Regions from separate parts of the Streptomyces sp. NPDC023838 genome, predicted to be linked through region 2. Evidence: riboswitches for the same ligand, from Rfam matches in the RefSeq annotation. Region 2 holds a riboswitch; the other holds the start of a gene.
What was found. A riboswitch is a leader RNA that binds a small molecule or an ion and turns the genes downstream of it on or off. The one in region 2 is predicted to bind glycine.

Region 1 (9,103 bases), on a different contig from region 2:
GTCAAGGAGATCGCCCGGGCCACCGGCGGCGCGGGTTACCAGGTCACCGACCCGGCCGAGATCCAGGCGGTGATCCTGAAGGCCATCATGACGGTGGGCCGGGGCGGCGGGACGGGCTGACGCGCCCGCCCGCCCCTCGCACTCCTCACCCCCGTGCCGGGAAGCCCAGCGGCCAGGTGTGGACCGGCTCGCCCCCGTGCGTCAGATCTCGGTAGCGGCGCGTGGTGGCCGCCAGCGCCGCCTCGCGGGTCAGACCGGCGTCGAGGGCGCGGTGGTACGTGTCGACCTGCCAGGAGGCCCCGTTCACGCGGCGCCGGCAGCGTTCCTCGATGACGCCGAGGTAGTGGTCCCGGTCGGCCGGCTCCACTCCCCACGCGTCGAGCCCGGCGTACGCGAGCGGCAGCAGCTCGTCCCGGACCAGCTTGACGGCCGGTACGCGCGCGACGCCGCCCGCCCGGCGCGGCACCGGCCACAGCAGCTCGGCGTCGATGCCCTGGCGGCAGGCCGTCTCGAAGTTGGCGGCGGCCACCGCGAACGGCATCCGGGTCCACACCGGCCTGCTGTCCTCGGCCAGGGAGCGCACCAGACCGTAGTAGAAGGCCGCGTTGGCGATGACATCGGTGATGGTGGGCCCGGCCGGCAGCACCCGGTTCTCCACCCGCAGATGCGGCACGCCGTCCGCGATCCCGTACACCGGGCGGTTCCAGCGGTAGATCGTCCCGTTGTGCAGGACGAGCTCCTGGAGTGTGGGCACCCCGCCCGCGGACAGCACCGCCAGCGGCTCCTCCTCGTCGCAGATGGGCAGCAGCGGCGGGAAGTAGCGCAGGTTCTCCTCGAACAGCTCGTACGCGGAGGCCACCCAGCGCTCACCGAACCAGGTGCGCGGGCGCACGCCCTGGGCGCGCAGCTCCGCCGGCCGGGTGTCGGTGGCCTGCTCGAAGAGCGGCGGCCGCGACTCGCGCCACAGCTCCCGGCCGAAGAGGAAGGGCGCGTTGGCCCCCACCGCGATCTGCACGGCGGCGATGGCCTGCGCCGCGTTCCACACGGCCGCGAACCGGGCCGGGGTGACCTGGAGGTGCAGCTGCACGGAGGTGCAGGCGGCTTCCGGAGTAATGGAACCGGAGGTGCAGACGAGGCGTTCGACGCCCTCGATGTCGAGCGTGAAATCCTCGCCGCGGGCCGCCACGATCTGATCGTTGAGCAGCACATAGCGGTCGGCACGGGAAAGGTTCGCGGAGACGAGGTCCTGCTGGCTGATCGTCGGGAGAATTCCGATCATCAGGATCCCGGCACCGACCTCGCCCGCTTTGCGCTCGGCGTACCCGAGACCGGTCCGCAGCTCCTCGGAGAGCTGATCGAAAACCCGGCCGCCGAGCCGGTGCGGGGCAATGTTCACTTCGAGATTGAACATCCCGAGTTCGGTCTGGAAATCCTTGCTCGCAATCCGCTCGAGAACCTCCCCGTTCATCATGCGCGGCATACCGTCGGGCCCCACGAGATTCAGCTCGATCTCCACGCCCATCAGATTCCTCGGGCGATCGAACCTCCGTTCGGTCAGGAGTCGCCCCAGCCCCTCCAGGCACTGCTGGAGCTTCTGCCGGTACGCGTGCCGATCGGACAGGTCGAACTCGCCCGCCACGACCTTCTCACCCATCGAAGCGTCCCTCCTCGAATGGGCAGCCGGCCCGGCCGGCCGCGTGCGTCACGATCGATAATGCCCAGGCTGGCTGATCTCTAACGCCCCATGGAAGGCGGCTGGGTAGTAAGCTGGTACGAACCGGCCTCGGGCACATGCATTCGGCATACAGCAACTTGCGGATACCACGCCTTCGGGAATCGTGAAAAACACCGACGGGTTTCGGCCTACCGCCATCGGCGGACCTTTGCAGGCCAGTCGGGTACCCTGTTCCGCGAATCGGGATGTATGCCGCACCACAAGGACCGGAATCCGACTTGCCCGCAATACTGACGACAGCTAGCTGAAACACGCCCTGAACACGTGTCGTATAAACTTCGCTGACGAGGCAGAGAGTTGGCGCCCCGGCCACTGTTCCCCCGGCCCCCCTCTGACCCCGTATCACCGCAGACAGCGCCGTCCGCAACGCCCACGCACCAACGTGTCTCCGAAGTGAGAGGCGACCCACCATGCCGCTGCATGTTCCCCCGGCCCCCGCGCCAGCCCTGCGCAGCGTCCTCGCGGCACTCGGTTCCCCCACCGCCGTCCGCGCGGCGCGCACTCCCGCCCTGCGATCCGCACAGGGCCCGCTGACCCCCGAACTCCCGCTCCCCGTCCATGTGCTGGACCGGATCACCCCGAGCGCCCGCGCCCCGCGCAGCCGCCTGGCCGGCTGGCGCTTCCTCATCAGCGACGGCGAGGGCGTGGTCGCGGCCGCGGACACCATGCTCACCCCGGACGGCTGGGCCTTCTCGCACTTCTTCGAGGGCCCCTACCTCGCCTCGACCCAGCGCGCCCTGCGCCAGGCGGAGGCGCTCACCATGGACTTCGAGCCCCGGCTGCTCTCGGTGCCGGAGCTGTACATGCTCACGCTGTGGCTGCGGCGCGACACCACGGCGGACCCCGCCTCCGGCGCCCTGGACCCGGCCGACCTGCTGGTGCCGCTGGCGCCCGCCCCGCCCGGCATCTGCGCCCACCGCCCGCACCGGGTCTCCGAGCTGCTGCCGGTGATGACGCTGCGGCTCACCCCCGCACCCCTGCTGAGCCAGCCCGTCTGACGTCCCGGCCACCCGGCTGGACGCCGCCCGCCCGGAAGAACCAGCCCGGAGCGCCCCGGAGCCCCTTCGCCCCGGGGCGCTGTGCTGTGCGCCGGTGCGCGCGTCCTCCGTACGGGCTAGTCCGTAACGGTCACCACGAACCACCCGAAGAGGCAGGGCAGTTGAGTTGAACCGGCCGCACGAGTGATGCGTCAATATGCAGTAGGAAGTGGTGCCGCGAAATCCCTGCGGATTGACGCCCGTAGGGCAACACTGGGAGCGGACCGACCGACTTACCAACGGGGGGCGGCCATGAACACCGCATCGAGCCGCAGGACACTCACTACTACGACGCAGCGAAAGAACGCATCCATGTGCCAGCACCAGCCAGCCTGCCCGACAGCCGACTCCGCCGACCGGGAGGCCGCGCAGCTCGTGGCGCACCACCCGGAGCAGGGCTGGAGCCTGCTGTGCAACGGCGTCCTCATCTTCGAGGACACCGGTGAGCTGCTGCCGGACGGGCGGATCATCGCCCCGCACCGGGCGCTGACAGCCGGACAGGTGGCGAAGGCCGCCTAGCGCGGCCGCCGGCACGGAGACAACCGCACAGCACCGCACGACAAGGGGCCGGCCCGGGGAGAAACCCCGCACCGGCCCCGATGTATGTGAGCCGTGGACGGCTCTACATCAATGGTCGTACGCGATCAGTTGTCGTACTCGTCCAGCGGCGGGCAGGAGCAGACCAGGTTGCGGTCGCCGAAGGCACCGTCGATGCGGCGCACCGGCGGCCAGTACTTGTCTGCGGCCGAGACGCCGGCCGGGAAGACCGCCTCCTCGCGGCTATACGCGTGGTTCCACTCGCCGCCGAGCGCGGCGGCGGTGTGCGGGGCGTTGGCGAGCGGGTTGTCGTCGGCGGGCCACTCGCCCGAGGCGACCTTCTCGATCTCGGCACGGATCGCGATCATCGTCTCGCAGAACCGGTCGATCTCGTTCAGGTCCTCGCTCTCGGTCGGCTCGATCATCAGCGTACCGGCCACCGGGAACGACATCGTGGGCGCGTGGAAGCCGTAGTCGATCAGACGCTTGGCGATGTCGTCGACGCTGACGCCGGTCGCCTTGGACAGCGGCCGCAGGTCCACGATGCACTCGTGGGCGACCAGGCCGTTGGGGCCGGTGTAGAGCACCGGGTAGTGCGGCTCCAGGCGCTTGGCGATGTAGTTGGCCGCGAGCACCGCGACCTGCGTCGCCCGCTTGAGGCCCTCGCCGCCCATCAGACGTACGTACGCCCACGAGATCGGCAGGATGCCCGCCGAGCCCCACGGGGCGGCCGAGATCGGGCCGACGCCCGTCTCGGGACCGGCCGTCGGCTGGAGCGGGTGGTTGGGCAGGTACGGCGCGAGGTGCGCGCGCACACCGACCGGGCCGACGCCGGGGCCGCCGCCGCCGTGCGGGATGCAGAACGTCTTGTGCAGGTTGAGGTGCGAGACGTCGCCGCCGAACTTGCCCGGCTTGGCGAGACCCACCAGCGCGTTGAGGTTGGCGCCGTCGACGTAGACCTGGCCGCCCGCGTCGTGCACCTCGCCGCAGATGTCCGCGACGTGCTCCTCGAAGACGCCGTGCGTGGACGGGTAGGTGATCATCAGCACCGAGAGCTCGTCGCGGTACTGCTCGATCTTGGCGCGCAGGTCGGCGATGTCGACCTCGCCGTCGTCGGCGGTCCTCACCACGACGACCTTCATGCCGGCCATCACGGCGCTGGCGGCGTTGGTGCCGTGCGCGGAGGACGGGATGAGGCAGACCGTGCGCTGCTCGTCGCCGTTGGCCCGGTGGTAGGCGCGGACCGCGAGCAGACCCGCGAGCTCGCCCTGGGACCCGGCGTTGGGCTGGATGGACACCGCGTCGTACCCGGTGACCTCCGCGAGGCGCTCCTCCAGCTCGTGGATGAGCGTGAGGTAGCCGCCGGCCTGCTCGGCCGGCGCGAAGGGGTGCATCTGGCCGAACTCGGGCCAGGTGACCGGCTCCATCTCGGTCGTCGCGTTCAGTTTCATGGTGCAGGAGCCGAGCGGGATCATGCCGCGGTCCAGCGCGTAGTCACGGTCGGCGAGCTTGCGCAGGTAGCGCAGCATCGCGGTCTCGGAGCGGTGCTGGTGGAAGACCGGGTGGGTGAGGAAGGCGTCGCCGCGCAGCAGCGCCGACGGCAGCGTGTCGGCGGCCGTGGCGTCCAGCGCCTCGATGTCGCCCTCGGCGCCGAAGGCGGCCCAGACGGCGGCGACGCGGTCGCGATCGGTGGTCTCGTCGCAGGCGATCGAGACGGTGTCGGCGTCGACCAGGTGCAGGTTGACCCCGCCGTCCCGGGCGGCGGCGACGGCCTCGGCGGCCTTGCCGGGCACGCGCACGGTCAGCGTGTCGAAGTACGAACCGTGCACGACCTCCACACCGGCGGCGCGCAGGCCCTCGGCGAGGATCACCGCGTAGCGGTGGGTGCGGCGGGCGATCTGCCGCAGGCCGTCCGGGCCGTGGTAGACCGCGTACATCCCGGCCATGACGGCGAGCAGGACCTGCGCCGTACAGATGTTGCTGGTGGCCTTCTCGCGGCGGATGTGCTGCTCGCGGGTCTGCAGCGCCAGGCGGTACGCCTTGTTGCCGTCGGCGTCGACGGAGACGCCGACGAGGCGGCCGGGCAGGCTGCGGGCGAACTTCTCCTGGACCGCCATGTAGCCGGCGTGCGGGCCGCCGAAGCCCATCGGGACGCCGAAACGCTGGGTGGTGCCGACCGCGATGTCCGCGCCGAGCTCGCCGGGCGAGGTCAGCAGGGTCAGGGCGAGCAGGTCGGCGGCGACCGTGACGATCGCGCCCAGCTCGTGGGCCTCGTCGATGACCGGCTTGAGGTCGCGGACCTCGCCGGAGGCGCCCGGGTACTGGAGCAGCACGCCGAACACACCGCGTTCGGCCACCTCGGCCGGGATGCCGCGGCTCAGGTCGGCGACGACGACCTCGACACCGGTCGGCTCGGCGCGCGTCTCTATGACGGCGACGGTCTGCGGCAGGGTGTCCGCGTCGACGAGGAAGACCCCGCCCTTGACCTTGCCGACCCGGCGCGAGAGCGCGAGCGCCTCGGCGGCCGCGGTGCCCTCGTCGAGCAGGGAGGCGCCCGAGGTGGGCAGCCCGGTGAGGTCGGCGACGACGGTCTGGAAGTTGAGCAGCGCCTCCAGGCGGCCCTGCGAGATCTCCGGCTGGTACGGCGTGTACGCGGTGTACCAGGCCGGGTTCTCCATGACGTTGCGCAGGATCACCGGCGGCGTGAACGTGCCGTAGTAGCCCAGACCGATCATCGGGGCCAGCACCTTGTTGCGGTCGGCGAGGGAGCGCAGCTCGGCCAGGACCTCGGCCTCGGTGCGGGCGCCGGGCAGACCCAGCGCCTCGGCGCTCTTGATCACGTCCGGCACCGCGGCGGCGGTCAGCTCGTCGAGCGAGCCGTAGCCCACCTGCGCGAGCATCTTCGCCTGGGCCTCGGCATCGGGCCCGATGTGACGCTGCTCGAAGGGGATGCCACGCTCGAGCTCGGTGAGCGGCATGCGGTTGGCGGTCATTACGGAGGCCTCCTGGTCTGCACGACCTGCGAGGGGCACCACGGCGCGGGTACCCGGACGGCCTCCCCCTCTGTCATCTCAACCTGAGAGCTTCACCGGGGCGCGTGGGGGCGTCCCGGCTTTCACCGTCGGTGAGGAAAGGGTGCGCGCACAGGCGTATGCCCGCACGTCCCCCGTCCTGCTTTCCAGAGTGACCTCGTCCGCGCGGTACGTGGGCCTGAGAGATTCCGGGGAGGATTTGCTCCTTCGGCGCCTCCGGACTTCTTTCCGGAGGACTCTCCCGCGCGGGGTCAGCAGCCATGGCCAGGGTACCAGCGCGCCATGGGGCTGATCCTTCGAGTGGCCGACGCCCGCGATGTGCACTTTCGTAGTGCTTACGAGCAGTTGCGACCAGTTGGAGGGACCGTGCAGACCGATATCGATCCGCGCAGCCTGATCGGCCGCAAGGCGTTCGACCGCAACGGCAACAAGATCGGGACGGTGGACGAGGTCTACCTCGACGACGCCACCGGAGTACCCGAGTGGGCCGCCGTACGCACCGGCCTGTTCAGCCGGGACGCCTTCGTCCCGCTGGAGCCCAGCACCCTCGTCGACGACGCCCTGCACATTCCCTACGACCGGGCGCTGATCAAGGACGCTCCCGACTTCGGTGTCGGCCGCCATCTCTCCCCCGAACAGGAGCTGCAGCTCTACCACCACTACGGTCTGGACATCGCCGCCCCCGATCCGCTCCCCGGCACCGACCGGGACTTCGGCCGGCTGGCGGGCGAGGAGGACGACGAGGCCTGACCCTCCGCGTCTCCCGTCCCCCGGTCACCCGTCCCCGCGGCCGCGGGTGCCGACGGCTCCTCGGCGGCCGCCACCAGCGGCAGCGGCTCGGACGGCTCCAGGTCGGGGTCGTCCACCCGGAACGTCCGCACCCGTCCGGGCACGGCCGACGTGGGCGTCTCGAACCGGATCGTCACCCGCCCCACCCCGCTGCCCTGGACCCAGCCGGGGCCGAACTCGCGGTGGTGCACGTCGTGCCCGGCCAGCCAGCGCCGCTCGGCCGGGTCCACCGCCTCCGCCTGCTCGGGGGCGGCCGGACCCGCCTCGTCCTCGGCGGCCGCCTCCTCGACCGCCCCCTGCTCACCGGCCGCCTGGGCGAAGAGGTCCTCCTGCGTGAAGTCCGCGAGGCCGCTGACCCCGACCCCCAGGAGGCGCACCCCGCCCGTCGTGTCGACGGAGTCGAGCAGACGGTGGGCCGCCTCGCGCACCACCGTCGGGTCGTCCGTGGGCCCCCTGAGCGTCTCCGACCGGGTCAGCGTCGAGAAGTCGTATCTGCGGACCTTCAGGACGATCGTGCGGCCCGAGTGGCCGGAGGCGCGCAGGCGCTGCACACAGCGGTCGGCGAGCCGCGCCACCTCGTTCATCACCCGCACCCGGTCGTGCAGATCCACGTCGAAGGTGTCCTCGACCGACACCGATTTGGTGTCCCGCTCGGCCACCACCGGACGGTCGTCGAGCCCCAGGGCCATCCGGTGCAGCGACGCCCCGTGTGCCTTGCCGAGGAGCCGTACGAGCTCGTCCTCGCCCGCCTCGGCCAGATCCGCCACCGTGGTCATCCCGGCGCGGCGCAGATGCTCCCCGGTCGCGGGCCCCACGCCCGGCAGCGTCCTGACCGGCATCGGGGCGAGCAGCTCCCGCTCGGTGCCGGGCTCTATGAGCAGCATCCCGTCCGGCTTCGCCTCCTCCGAGGCGATCTTCGCCAGCATCTTGGACCCCGCCAGCCCCACCGACCCCGTCAGACCCGTGACCGCGCGGATGTCCGCACGCAGCCGCAGACCTGCCTCACGGGCCGACTGGGCGTCCCACGCGACTCCCCCGGCTTCCAGGTCCACGAACGCCTCGTCGAGGCTCAGGGGCTCCACCAGAGGCGACAGCCGCCCCAGCAACTCCATCACCTGCTCGCTGATCGAACGGTAGAACCCGAAGCGCGGCACCAGATACGCGCCGTTGGGACACAGCCGTCTCGCCTGCGCCATCGGCATCGCGGAACGCGCGCCGAAGCGCCGTGCCTCGTACGACGCGGTGGCCACCACACCGCGCGGTCCGAGGCCGCCCACGATCACGGGTTTTCCGCGCAGACTGGGCTTCGACGCCTGCTCTGCGGCGGCGAAGAAGGCATCCATGTCCAGATGCAGAATGGTCGGCGCGGCTCTCACATCACCGATGCTGCCTCACGCCACTGACAATCGGCCCCCGGCGGCCCGGCGCACCTCAGACCGCGCGGTTGCGGCGCCGGGCGAGCTCGTCGGCGGGGTTGTGCCCGACCAGCGTCTCGCCGGTGTCGACGCGTTCTCCGTGCAGCTGGGACAGGGCCGCCTCGACGTCGCGCCACACCACACCGACGGCGATGCCGAAGACCCCCTGGCCGCCCTGGAGCAGGTCGACGACCTCGTCCGGCGAGGAGCACTCGTACACGGTGGCACCGTCGCTCATCAGCGTCATGCGCTCCAGATCGCGGAAGCCGCGCTCGCGCAGGTGCTGGACGGCGGTACGGATGTTCTGAAGGGCGACCCCGGTGTCCAGGAAACGCTTGACGATCTTGAGGACGACGACGTCCTTGAAGCTGTAGAGCCGCTGGGTGCCCGATCCGTACGCCGGACGCACACTGGGCTCGACCAGGCCGGTGCGCGCCCAGTAGTCGAGCTGCCGGTAGGTGATCCCCGCCGCCGCGCAGGCCGTCGGCCCCCGGTATCCGACGGTGTCGGTGCTGGTGTCGTCCGCACTGTCGTGAAGGGGGTGTCCACTGCTCGGGC
Region 2 (9,103 bases):
ACAGCTCCGCGCGTATCGCCGCCGTGTGGGCCAGCAGGCCCTCGTTCTTCAGCCGCCGCGCGAACATCCGGGCAGCGCGCATCGGGCCGACCGTGTGGGAGCTGGACGGGCCGATGCCGATCGAGAACAGGTCGAAGACCGAGATGGCCACGAGAAGACTCCTTGAGGGGGTAGACGCCGTTGTCTGCCGGGTGGTGCGGAAGAGCAGGAAAACGGGAGGTGCAAGGGTTCGGGGCACCGCACTCACTGTCCAGTGTGCGCGGTGCCCCGAAGGTTCGTACGAACAAAAGGGTACGAAACTACTTCAGGCCGGGGTACAGGGGGTGCTTCGCGGCCAGGGCGGAGACCCGGGCGGCGAGCGCGTCCTTGTCGAAGTCCGGCTTCAGCGTCTCGGCGATGATGTCGGCGACCTCGCGGAAGTCGTCGGCGCCGAAGCCGCGGGTGGCCAGCGCGGGGGTGCCGATCCGCAGGCCCGAGGTGACCATCGGGGGCCGCGGGTCGTTCGGGATCGCGTTCCGGTTGACCGTGATGCCGACCTCGTGGAGGCGGTCCTCGGCCTGCTGGCCGTCGAGCTCGGAGTTGCGCAGGTCCACGAGGACCAGGTGGACGTCCGTGCCGCCGGACAGGACCGAGACGCCGACCTCGGTCACGTCGTCCTGGATCAGGCGCTCGGCGATGATCCGGGAGCCCTCCAGGGTGCGCTCCTGGCGCTCCTTGAACTCCTCCGAGGCCGCCACCTTGAACGAGACCGCCTTGGCCGCGATCACGTGCTCGAGCGGGCCGCCCTGCTGACCGGGGAAGACCGCCGAGTTGATCTTCTTGGCGAGCTCCTGCGTCGACAGGATGACACCGCCGCGCGGACCGCCGAGGGTCTTGTGCGTGGTGGTGGTCACGACGTGGGCGTGCGGCACCGGGTTCGGGTGCAGACCCGCGGCGACCAGGCCCGCGAAGTGGGCCATGTCGACCATCAGGTACGCGCCGACCTCGTCCGCGATGCGGCGGAACGCGGCGAAGTCCAGCTGGCGCGGGTACGCGGACCAGCCGGCCACGATCAGCTGCGGCTTGGACTCCTTGGCCAGGCGCTCGACCTCGGCCATGTCGACCTGACCGGTCTGCTCGTCGACGTGGTAGGCGACCACGTTGTAGAGCTTGCCGGAGAAGTTGATCTTCATGCCGTGGGTCAGGTGACCGCCGTGGGCCAGGTTCAGGCCCATGATCGTGTCACCCGGCTTCAGCAGCGCGAACATCGCGGCCGCGTTGGCTTGGGCGCCCGAGTGCGGCTGTACGTTGGCGTGCTCGGCGCCGAAGAGCGCCTTGATGCGGTCGATCGCGATCTGCTCGACCACGTCGACGTGCTCGCAGCCGCCGTAGTAGCGGCGCCCCGGGTAGCCCTCGGCGTACTTGTTGGTGAGGACCGAGCCCTGGGCCTCCATGACCGCGACCGGAGCGAAGTTCTCCGAGGCGATCATTTCGAGGGTGGACTGCTGACGGTGGAGCTCGGCGTCGACGGCGGCGGCGACGTCCGGGTCCAGCTCATGGAGGGACTGGTTCAGAAGCGACATCGGAAGATCCCTGGAGTGGTAGGTCAGCCGGCGGAGAAGGCGGTGTACTCGTCGGCGGAGAGCAGGTCGCCCGGCTCCTCCGCCACGCGCACCTTGAACAGCCAGCCACCCTCGAACGGGGCGGAGTTGACCAGCGACGGGTCGTCGACGACGTCCTGGTTGGCCTCGACGACCTCGCCCGAGACCGGGGAGTAGAGGTCGCTGACCGACTTGGTCGACTCCAGCTCGCCGCAGGTCTCGCCCGCGGTCACCGTGTCACCGACCTCCGGGAGCTGGACGAACACCACGTCACCGAGCGCGTTGGCCGCGTGCTCCGTGATGCCGACCGTCGAGACGCCGTCCGCGGCGGCCGACAGCCACTCGTGCTCCTTGCTGTAGCGCAGCTGCTGGGGGTTGCTCATGACCTGAATTCTCCTGTACGAGGGGGAGTGGTGGTGAACGGAAAAGTCATGCGGTGCGTGTGCGAGGGGTCACTTCTGGCGCTTGTAGAACGGCAGCGCCACGACCTCGTACGCCTCATGCGTACCGCGAATGTCGACGCCCACGCCGGAGGTGCCCGGTGCGGCGTGCGCGGCGTCCACGTACGCCATGGCGATCGGCTTGCCCAGCGTGGGCGAGGGGGCGCCCGAGGTGACCTCGCCGACGACCTCGCCGTCCGCCACCACGGAGAATCCGGACCGCGGCACCCGGCGGCCCTCGGCCACCAGGCCGACCAGCTTGCGCGGCGCCTTGGCGGCGGCGCGCTCGGCGGCGGCCTCCAGGGCCTCGCGGCCCACGAAGTCGCCCTCCTTCTCGAACTTCACGACCCGGCCGAGCCCCGCGTCGAACGGCGTCAGCGCGGTGGTCAGCTCGTGCCCGTACAGCGGCATGCCCGCCTCGAGGCGCAGGGTGTCGCGGCAGGACAGACCGCACGGCACCAGGCCCGCGTCCTTGCCCGCGTCGGTCAGCGCGCGCCACAGCCGCTCGGCGTCGGCCGGGGCCACGAAGAGCTCGAAACCGTCCTCGCCGGTGTAGCCCGTACGGGCGATGAGGGCCGGGACACCGGCCACCGTGCCGGGCAGGCCCGCGTAGTACTTCAGGCCGTCGAGGTCGGCGTCGGTGAGCGAGGCGAGGATGGCGGGGGACTCGGGGCCCTGGACGGCGAGCAGCGCGTAGTTGTCGCGGTCGTCGCGGACCTCGGCGTCGAAGGCGGCCGCGCGCTCGGTGATCGCGTCCAGGACGACCTGGGCGTTGCCGGCGTTGGCGACGACCATGTACTCCTGCTCGCCGAGGCGGTAGACGATCAGGTCGTCGACGATGCCGCCGTCCTCCTGGCAGATCATCGTGTACCGGGCGCGGCCCACGCCGATGGTGCTCATGTTGCCGACCAGCGCGTAGTCCAGGGCCTTGACGGCTTCCGGTCCGGTGACGGTGATCTCGCCCATGTGGGACAGGTCGAAGAGACCGGCCCGGGTGCGGACCGCGGTGTGCTCGTCGCGCTCGCTGCCGTACCGCAGCGGCATGTCCCAGCCGGCGAAGTCGGTCATGGTCGCGCCCAGCGAACGGTGCAGTGCGTCGAGGGCGGTGAGACGGGGGTTGCTCATGAGGGTGTGGCTCCCAGGGCATGACGGCGAGGACGATCCTCCCCATCTGTCATCGGAACCTGAGAGGTTCGCCGGACGCACGTCGGGGTCCTGGCTTGCACCTTGGGTGGAGCCGCGCCGTTTGGGAACGCGCGGCCCGCTTTTCAGATCTGCCTCATCCACGCGGTACGGGGCCTGAGAGATTCAAGGGAGGGACTTGCTCCTTCGGCGCCCCGGGAACTGACCGAGGACTCTCCCGCGTGGATTCAAGCGGCCGGTATGCAGTTGGCGGGCACATCATTGCACGCCTCCCCGGAACGACACATCACTCAGGTCTCATTACCATCTCTTTACGCTCATCGGGGACGGGTCGCACGACCCGACAGGGGGAGGGCCCATGACGGTTCACACGACGGCGGCGGCGCGGGCGGACGCGCCGGTTCCGGTGGTACGGGACCTGCGCGGCCTGGGCGGCCGCTCACCGCACACGCTCCGGTTCGCCGAGGGGGACGTGGTGGTGGTCTCCGGTCTGCCCGGCAGCGGCAAGACGACCCTGCTGCGGCAGGCCGCGCCGGGCCTGGGCATCGACTCCCAGGACACCCGCAAGGCCTGGGAGGCCCGGCTGCCCGGGGTGCCGTACGCGCTGTACCGCCCGGTCGCCCGCGTCGCCCACTTCCTGCGGATGCACCGGGCGCTGCGGGCGGGCGGCGGCCTGGCCGTCCACGACTGCGGCACCCACGCCTGGGTGCGCTGGTCGCTGGCGAGGGCGGCGGCGCGGGGCGGGCGCTCGCTGCACCTGGTGCTCCTGGACGTCTCCCCGCAGACGGCCCTGGCGGGCCAGGTGGCCCGCGGCCGCAAGGTCTCCGCGTACGCCTTCGCCCGCCACGCCAGGGCGGTGCCCCGCCTGATAGCCGCGGTGGCCGAGGGTCGCCTGCCCAGAGGGGTCGCGTCGGCGGTTCTGCTGGACCGGGAGGCGGCGGGGGCGGTGGCACGGTTCGCCTTCGAGGAGAACCCGGCCCGACGCTAAGGTTTCCGTGCCGGGGACTCGCACCCCCCGTCTTCCGAGGGGCGCGGGGCTGTGACATTGCGGCTCCGCCGCGTGGGCACGACCAGCCAGAGACGGTCAGCAGACCCAGAGACGGTCAGCAGAACCAGAGACGGCCAGCAGACAAAGGACAGGCACATGGAATTCCCGCACCCCCAGGGCGGCGGCGGCTGGCCGGGCAACGAGCTGGAGGAGGCCCTGGCGGCCTCGCTCGGCGTCCCGGGTGCGGGCCCCCGCCTGATAGAGGTCATGGGCCGCAACCCCGTCTGGGTCCCCCTTCCCAACGGCGGCAGCCGTGAGAGCGCCGACCTGGACCTCCCCACCATGGAGATCGACGGCGCCCCCTACGTCCCCGTCTACAGCTCCGAGCAGCAGTTCCTCCAGTGCGTCGGGCCGCACATGTCGTTCGCCGTGGCGCCCGCCGTCGAGTTCGCCCGGGGGCTGCCCCCGCAGCTGGGCATCGCGCTGAACCCGGAGGGCGCGGTCGGCGTACCGCTGCCGCCGCCCGCGGTGGCCGAGTTGTGCCGTACCGGGCGCACCGCCCTGGACGGGCCCGCCTCCGGCGCCCGGGTCCGGCTCTTCGAGCCCGACTGGCAGGAGGACCCGGTCGACTTCCTGACCGCCGCGGCCGCCGAGTTCGACGCCACCGGCGTGGTGCTCACCGCCCGCCGCGCGCTCGCCTCCATCGAGGGCGACGCCCCGACGCTCCTCATCGGCGTGGAGTTCTCCACCTGGGACGGGGCCGGGCGCAACGCCCCCATGGAGGCACTGGGCCGCGCGCTGGGCCGGGTGCCGGTCGGCTGGCCGGTGAACCTGGTGCTGCTCGACGTGGCCCAGGACCCGGTGGGCGACTGGATGCGCGAGCGAGTGCGCCCCTTCTACACGCGAGCCACGGACAGGCCGTAGACCCCGCTCACCAGCACCGCGAAGCCGATCCGGGCGGAAGTCCGCCGCATCCACCGGCCACCCCCCGGCTCCTCCCGCATAAGCTGGTTTCATAATCCGTAGACCCCCGCGGCGGCACGCCTGTGTACCGGCGGCGCGGGGGACCGAAGAGGGGCGGGACCCAGGGTGAGTGCGTCAGGCACCGCGGCGGCCGGGCAGGTCGAGCACATGCTGCGCCAGGTGGCCCCCGGACGCTACGACGCGTACGAGGCGCTGCTGCACGCCCTCGGCGACCCCTCGTCCGGCCGGCTGTGGATGCTGCTCTGGCACGGCCGCCCCGGCGCCCCCGACGCGCAGTACGGGAACATGGAGGTCGACGGGGTGGCGTACGCACCCTGTGTGACCTCCGCGCAGGAGCTCGCCGCCAGTGGCTGGAACCGGGCCCACGAAGTGGTCACCGGCGGTGACATCGCGCGCGCCCTCTACCCCGACCGGTACGGGATCTGGCTCAACCCGCACGCCCCGGGCGGCGGGGTCGGCATCCCCTGGACCGATCTGCGCCGGATCGCCACCGGCCTCGACCGGATGCCCGCGGGCCCGCTGCGGATCACCGAACCGGCCGTGGAGATCCCGCAGTTCTACGCCCTGCTCGCGCAGCACGCGCACCGCACCCCGGCCGTCCGGGCGCTGCGCCGCGCCTGGGTGCAGCCCGCGCTCGGCACCCCGTACCTGGCCATCGGCCTCGACCTCTACGACACCGGGCCGCAGTCCGTGGACGCGGTGCGCGCGATGATGCAGCAGGCGATCGCCGCCGTGCCCGACGGGCTGCCGGTCTCCACGGTGGCCCTCTCCGACGAGTACGACCCGGTCGGCATGTGGCTGCGCGCCAACGGGCGCCCCTTCTACGACCGCGAGGCGCACGCCGCCCCGGCGGCCCCGGCGGGCGGGTACGGCTACCCCCCGGCCGCCCCGCGCGCGTACTGATCCGCCTCCTCGGGCCCAAAAACCACTGCACATAAACGCAGTTGGGCGACATGACCGATCTGGTCGGTTAGTGCCCGACTGGTCCGCTCAGACGATCACGACGTCCGCATAACGGAAGTCATCTGACCGCATCACGTTTAGGCAACCATTCACCGTCAGGTCTGGCGGGTGATCGCAAACGCGTTGAAGACTCCCGGCTAACAAGGGCCGGTTGGCCCGTCGCAGATCACCGCACCACCTGATGGAACAAGCCGCCACAGCGGCTGGTACGGGCCGGCCATCCGCCGGCCAGGAGGGGTCAGAGGCACTGTGACCGCACCGCTCGAGACCACCGGATCGGCTGCCGAGGTGCCGCCGGAGGCAGTACTCACGGGGGCCAAGCAGAGCCAGATCGAGGGCCGTTCACTCGGACAGATCGCTTGGACGCGCTTCAAGCGCGACAAACTCGCGGTCGCCGGTGGCGTCGTCGTCGTCCTGCTCGTCCTGCTCGCCGTTCTCTCCAAGCCCATCCAGTGGGCGTTCGGGCTCGACCCGAACGAGTTCCACCAGGAGCTGATCGACCCGGCCCTGCTGGCACCCAAGGGAGCCTGGGGCGGCATGAGTTGGGAGCACCCGCTGGGTGTCGACCCGCAGTACGGGCGCGACATCCTGTCCCGGATCATCGAGGGCTCCTGGGTGTCGCTGCTCGTCGCGGGCGGCGCCACGCTGCTCTCGGTCGTCATCGGCGTGATCATGGGCGTCACGGCCGGCTTCTACGGCGGCTGGGCGGACACCCTGATCAGCCGCGCGATGGACGTCTTCCTGGCGTTCCCGCTGCTGCTCTTCGCCATCTCGATCTCCGCGTCCCTCCAGGACGGGGCGTTCGGACTGACCGGGCTGCCACTGAGGATCAGCGTGCTGATCTTCGTGATCGGCTTCTTCAGCTGGCCGTACATGGGCCGTATCGTCCGGGCCCAGACGCTCAGCCTGCGCGAACGCGAGTTCGTCGAGGCGGCCAAGAGCCTCGGCGCCCGCGGTCCGTTCATCCTGATCCGGGAGCTGCTGCCGAACCTGGTCGCACCGATCCTGGTCTACGCGACGCTCCTGATCCCCACGAACATCCTGTTCGAGGCAGGCCTCAGCTTCCTCGGCGTCGGCATCTCGCCGCCGCAGGCATCGTGGGGCGGAATGCTCTCCACTGCGACCGACCTCTACGAGGCGGACCCGCAGTACATGATCGTGCCGGGCCTGGCGATCTTCATCACGGTCCTGGCGTTCAACCTGCTGGGCGACGGGCTGCGAGACGCCCTCGACCCGCGAGGCAAGTAAGCACGCGGCACCTGCCAGATACGCATCACATCTGCCGCAACCATCCATAGAGGGGGCATTCCTCAGGTGAAGACGAGAAAAGCGACCGTTCTGATCGCTACCGCCGTGGCGCTGACACTGGGGGCCACCGCGTGCAACGACTCCAAGGACAAGGACAGCAGCGGTAAGGGCGGCAAGTCCGTCACCGACGCCGCGCTTTCCCAGATCGTGAACAAGTCCGACAAGAAGGGGGGCACCGCCACCTACGCCATGTCGGACGTGCCGGACTCCCTGGACCCGGGCAACACGTACTACGGCTGGGTGCAGAACTTCTCCCGCCTGTACGGCCGTACGCTCACCACGTTCAAGCCGGCCGCCGGCAAGGACGGCCTGACCGTGGTCCCGGACCTCGCGGAGTCGCTCGGCAAGCCCAGCGCCGACGCGAAGACCTGGACGTACACCCTGCGCAAGGGCCTGAAGTTCGAGGACGGCACGCCGATCACCTCGAAGGACATCAAGTACGCCGTCGAGCGCTCGAACTTCGCCCCCGAGGCGCTGTCCAACGGCCCGACGTACTTCAAGTCCCACCTGGAGGGTGGCGACAAGTACGAGGGTCCGTACAAGAACAAGGACCCGAAGGGCATCGCGTCCATCGAGACGCCGGACGACAACACCATCGTCTTCAAGCTGAAGGACGCCTTCGCGGACTTCGACTACCTGGCGACCTTCTCGCAGACGGCGCCCGTGCCGCGGGCCAAGGACGGGGGCGCGACCTACGTCCAGCACATCGTCTCCTCAGGCCCGTACAAGTTCGAGTCCTACGAGGAGGGCAAGGGCGCGACCCTCGTCCGCAACACGCAGTGGGACCCGAAGACCGACCCGAACCGCCCGGCCCTGCCGGACAAGATCAGCATCCGGTTCAAGGTCAACGCGGTCACGGTCGACAACGACCTCCTCGCCGACAACCTGACCGTCGACGCGGCCGGCACCGGTGTCTCCCCGCAGACCCAGCCCAAGGTGATCACCAACGCCAAGTACAAGTCGCAGACGGACGGTTCGTACGCCGGCGCGACCTCGTACATCGGTCTGAACGTGAACGTCGCCCCGTTCGACAACATCCACTGCCGCAAGGCCGTCCAGTGGGGCATCGACAAGGCGTCGATCCAGGCCGCCGCGGGTGGCGCGCCCAAGGGTGACGTCGCCTCGACGCTGCTGCCGCCGTCGGTCAACGGCTACGCCAAGTTCAACCTGTACGAGACCCCGGGCGACAAGGGCGACGAGGCCAAGGCCAAGGACGAGCTCAAGCAGTGCGGTCAGCCGAACGGCTTCTCGACCAACCTGACGGCCCGCTCCGACCGTCCCTCCGAGATGGCCATGGCCACCGCGGTCCAGGCGTCGCTGAAGAAGCTCAACATCAACGCCGAGATCAAGTCCTTCCCCGCGGGCAAGTACTTCCAGAACTTCGCCGGCAACCCGCAGTACGTGCACGACCACAAGCTCGGCATGCTCATGACCGCGTGGGGTGCCGACTGGCCGACCGGCTTCGGCTTCCTGGACCAGGTCATCAACGGCGCGGCCATCAAGCCGTCCGGTGGCAACAACGTCCAGGAGCTGAACGACCCGGCGATCAACAAGGCGCTGAACGACGCCATCTCCAACACGGACAAGACCGCCCGTGAGAAGGCCTGGGGCGACATCGACAAGATGGTCGCCGAGAACGCCTCCGCCGTTCCGCTGATCTACCGCAAGAACCTGCTGTTCCGCCCGACGTCCGCGAC

Region 1: linked by a shared signal. The riboswitch ahead of gcvP (aminomethyl-transferring glycine dehydrogenase) and the one ahead of gcvT (glycine cleavage system aminomethyltransferase GcvT) in region 2 are both predicted to bind glycine.

The regions. Positions count from the first base shown of each region.
Region 1 is NZ_JBFAAD010000026.1:8,401-17,503, reverse strand. Features, by position in the region: gene AB0G17_RS26730 (substrate-binding domain-containing protein) at 1-120, shown strand, start outside; gene AB0G17_RS26725 (glutamate--cysteine ligase) at 146-1,654, opposite strand; gene AB0G17_RS26720 (hypothetical protein) at 2,146-2,733, shown strand; gene AB0G17_RS26715 (DUF5999 family protein) at 3,085-3,291, shown strand; gene gcvP (aminomethyl-transferring glycine dehydrogenase) at 3,417-6,302, opposite strand; glycine riboswitch at 6,498-6,595, opposite strand; gene AB0G17_RS26705 (PRC-barrel domain-containing protein) at 6,708-7,091, shown strand; gene AB0G17_RS26700 (DNA polymerase IV) at 7,001-8,506, opposite strand; gene AB0G17_RS26695 (MerR family transcriptional regulator) at 8,562-9,103, opposite strand, start outside.
Region 2 is NZ_JBFAAD010000009.1:151,247-160,349, reverse strand. Features, by position in the region: gene AB0G17_RS14525 (L-serine ammonia-lyase) at 1-151, opposite strand, end outside; gene glyA (serine hydroxymethyltransferase) at 300-1,562, opposite strand; gene gcvH (glycine cleavage system protein GcvH) at 1,586-1,963, opposite strand; gene gcvT (glycine cleavage system aminomethyltransferase GcvT) at 2,033-3,145, opposite strand; glycine riboswitch at 3,299-3,393, opposite strand; gene AB0G17_RS14505 (AAA family ATPase) at 3,522-4,151, shown strand; gene AB0G17_RS14500 (enhanced serine sensitivity protein SseB) at 4,308-5,075, shown strand; gene AB0G17_RS14495 (enhanced serine sensitivity protein SseB C-terminal domain-containing protein) at 5,241-6,038, shown strand; gene AB0G17_RS14490 (ABC transporter permease) at 6,348-7,346, shown strand; gene AB0G17_RS14485 (ABC transporter substrate-binding protein) at 7,413-9,103, shown strand, end outside.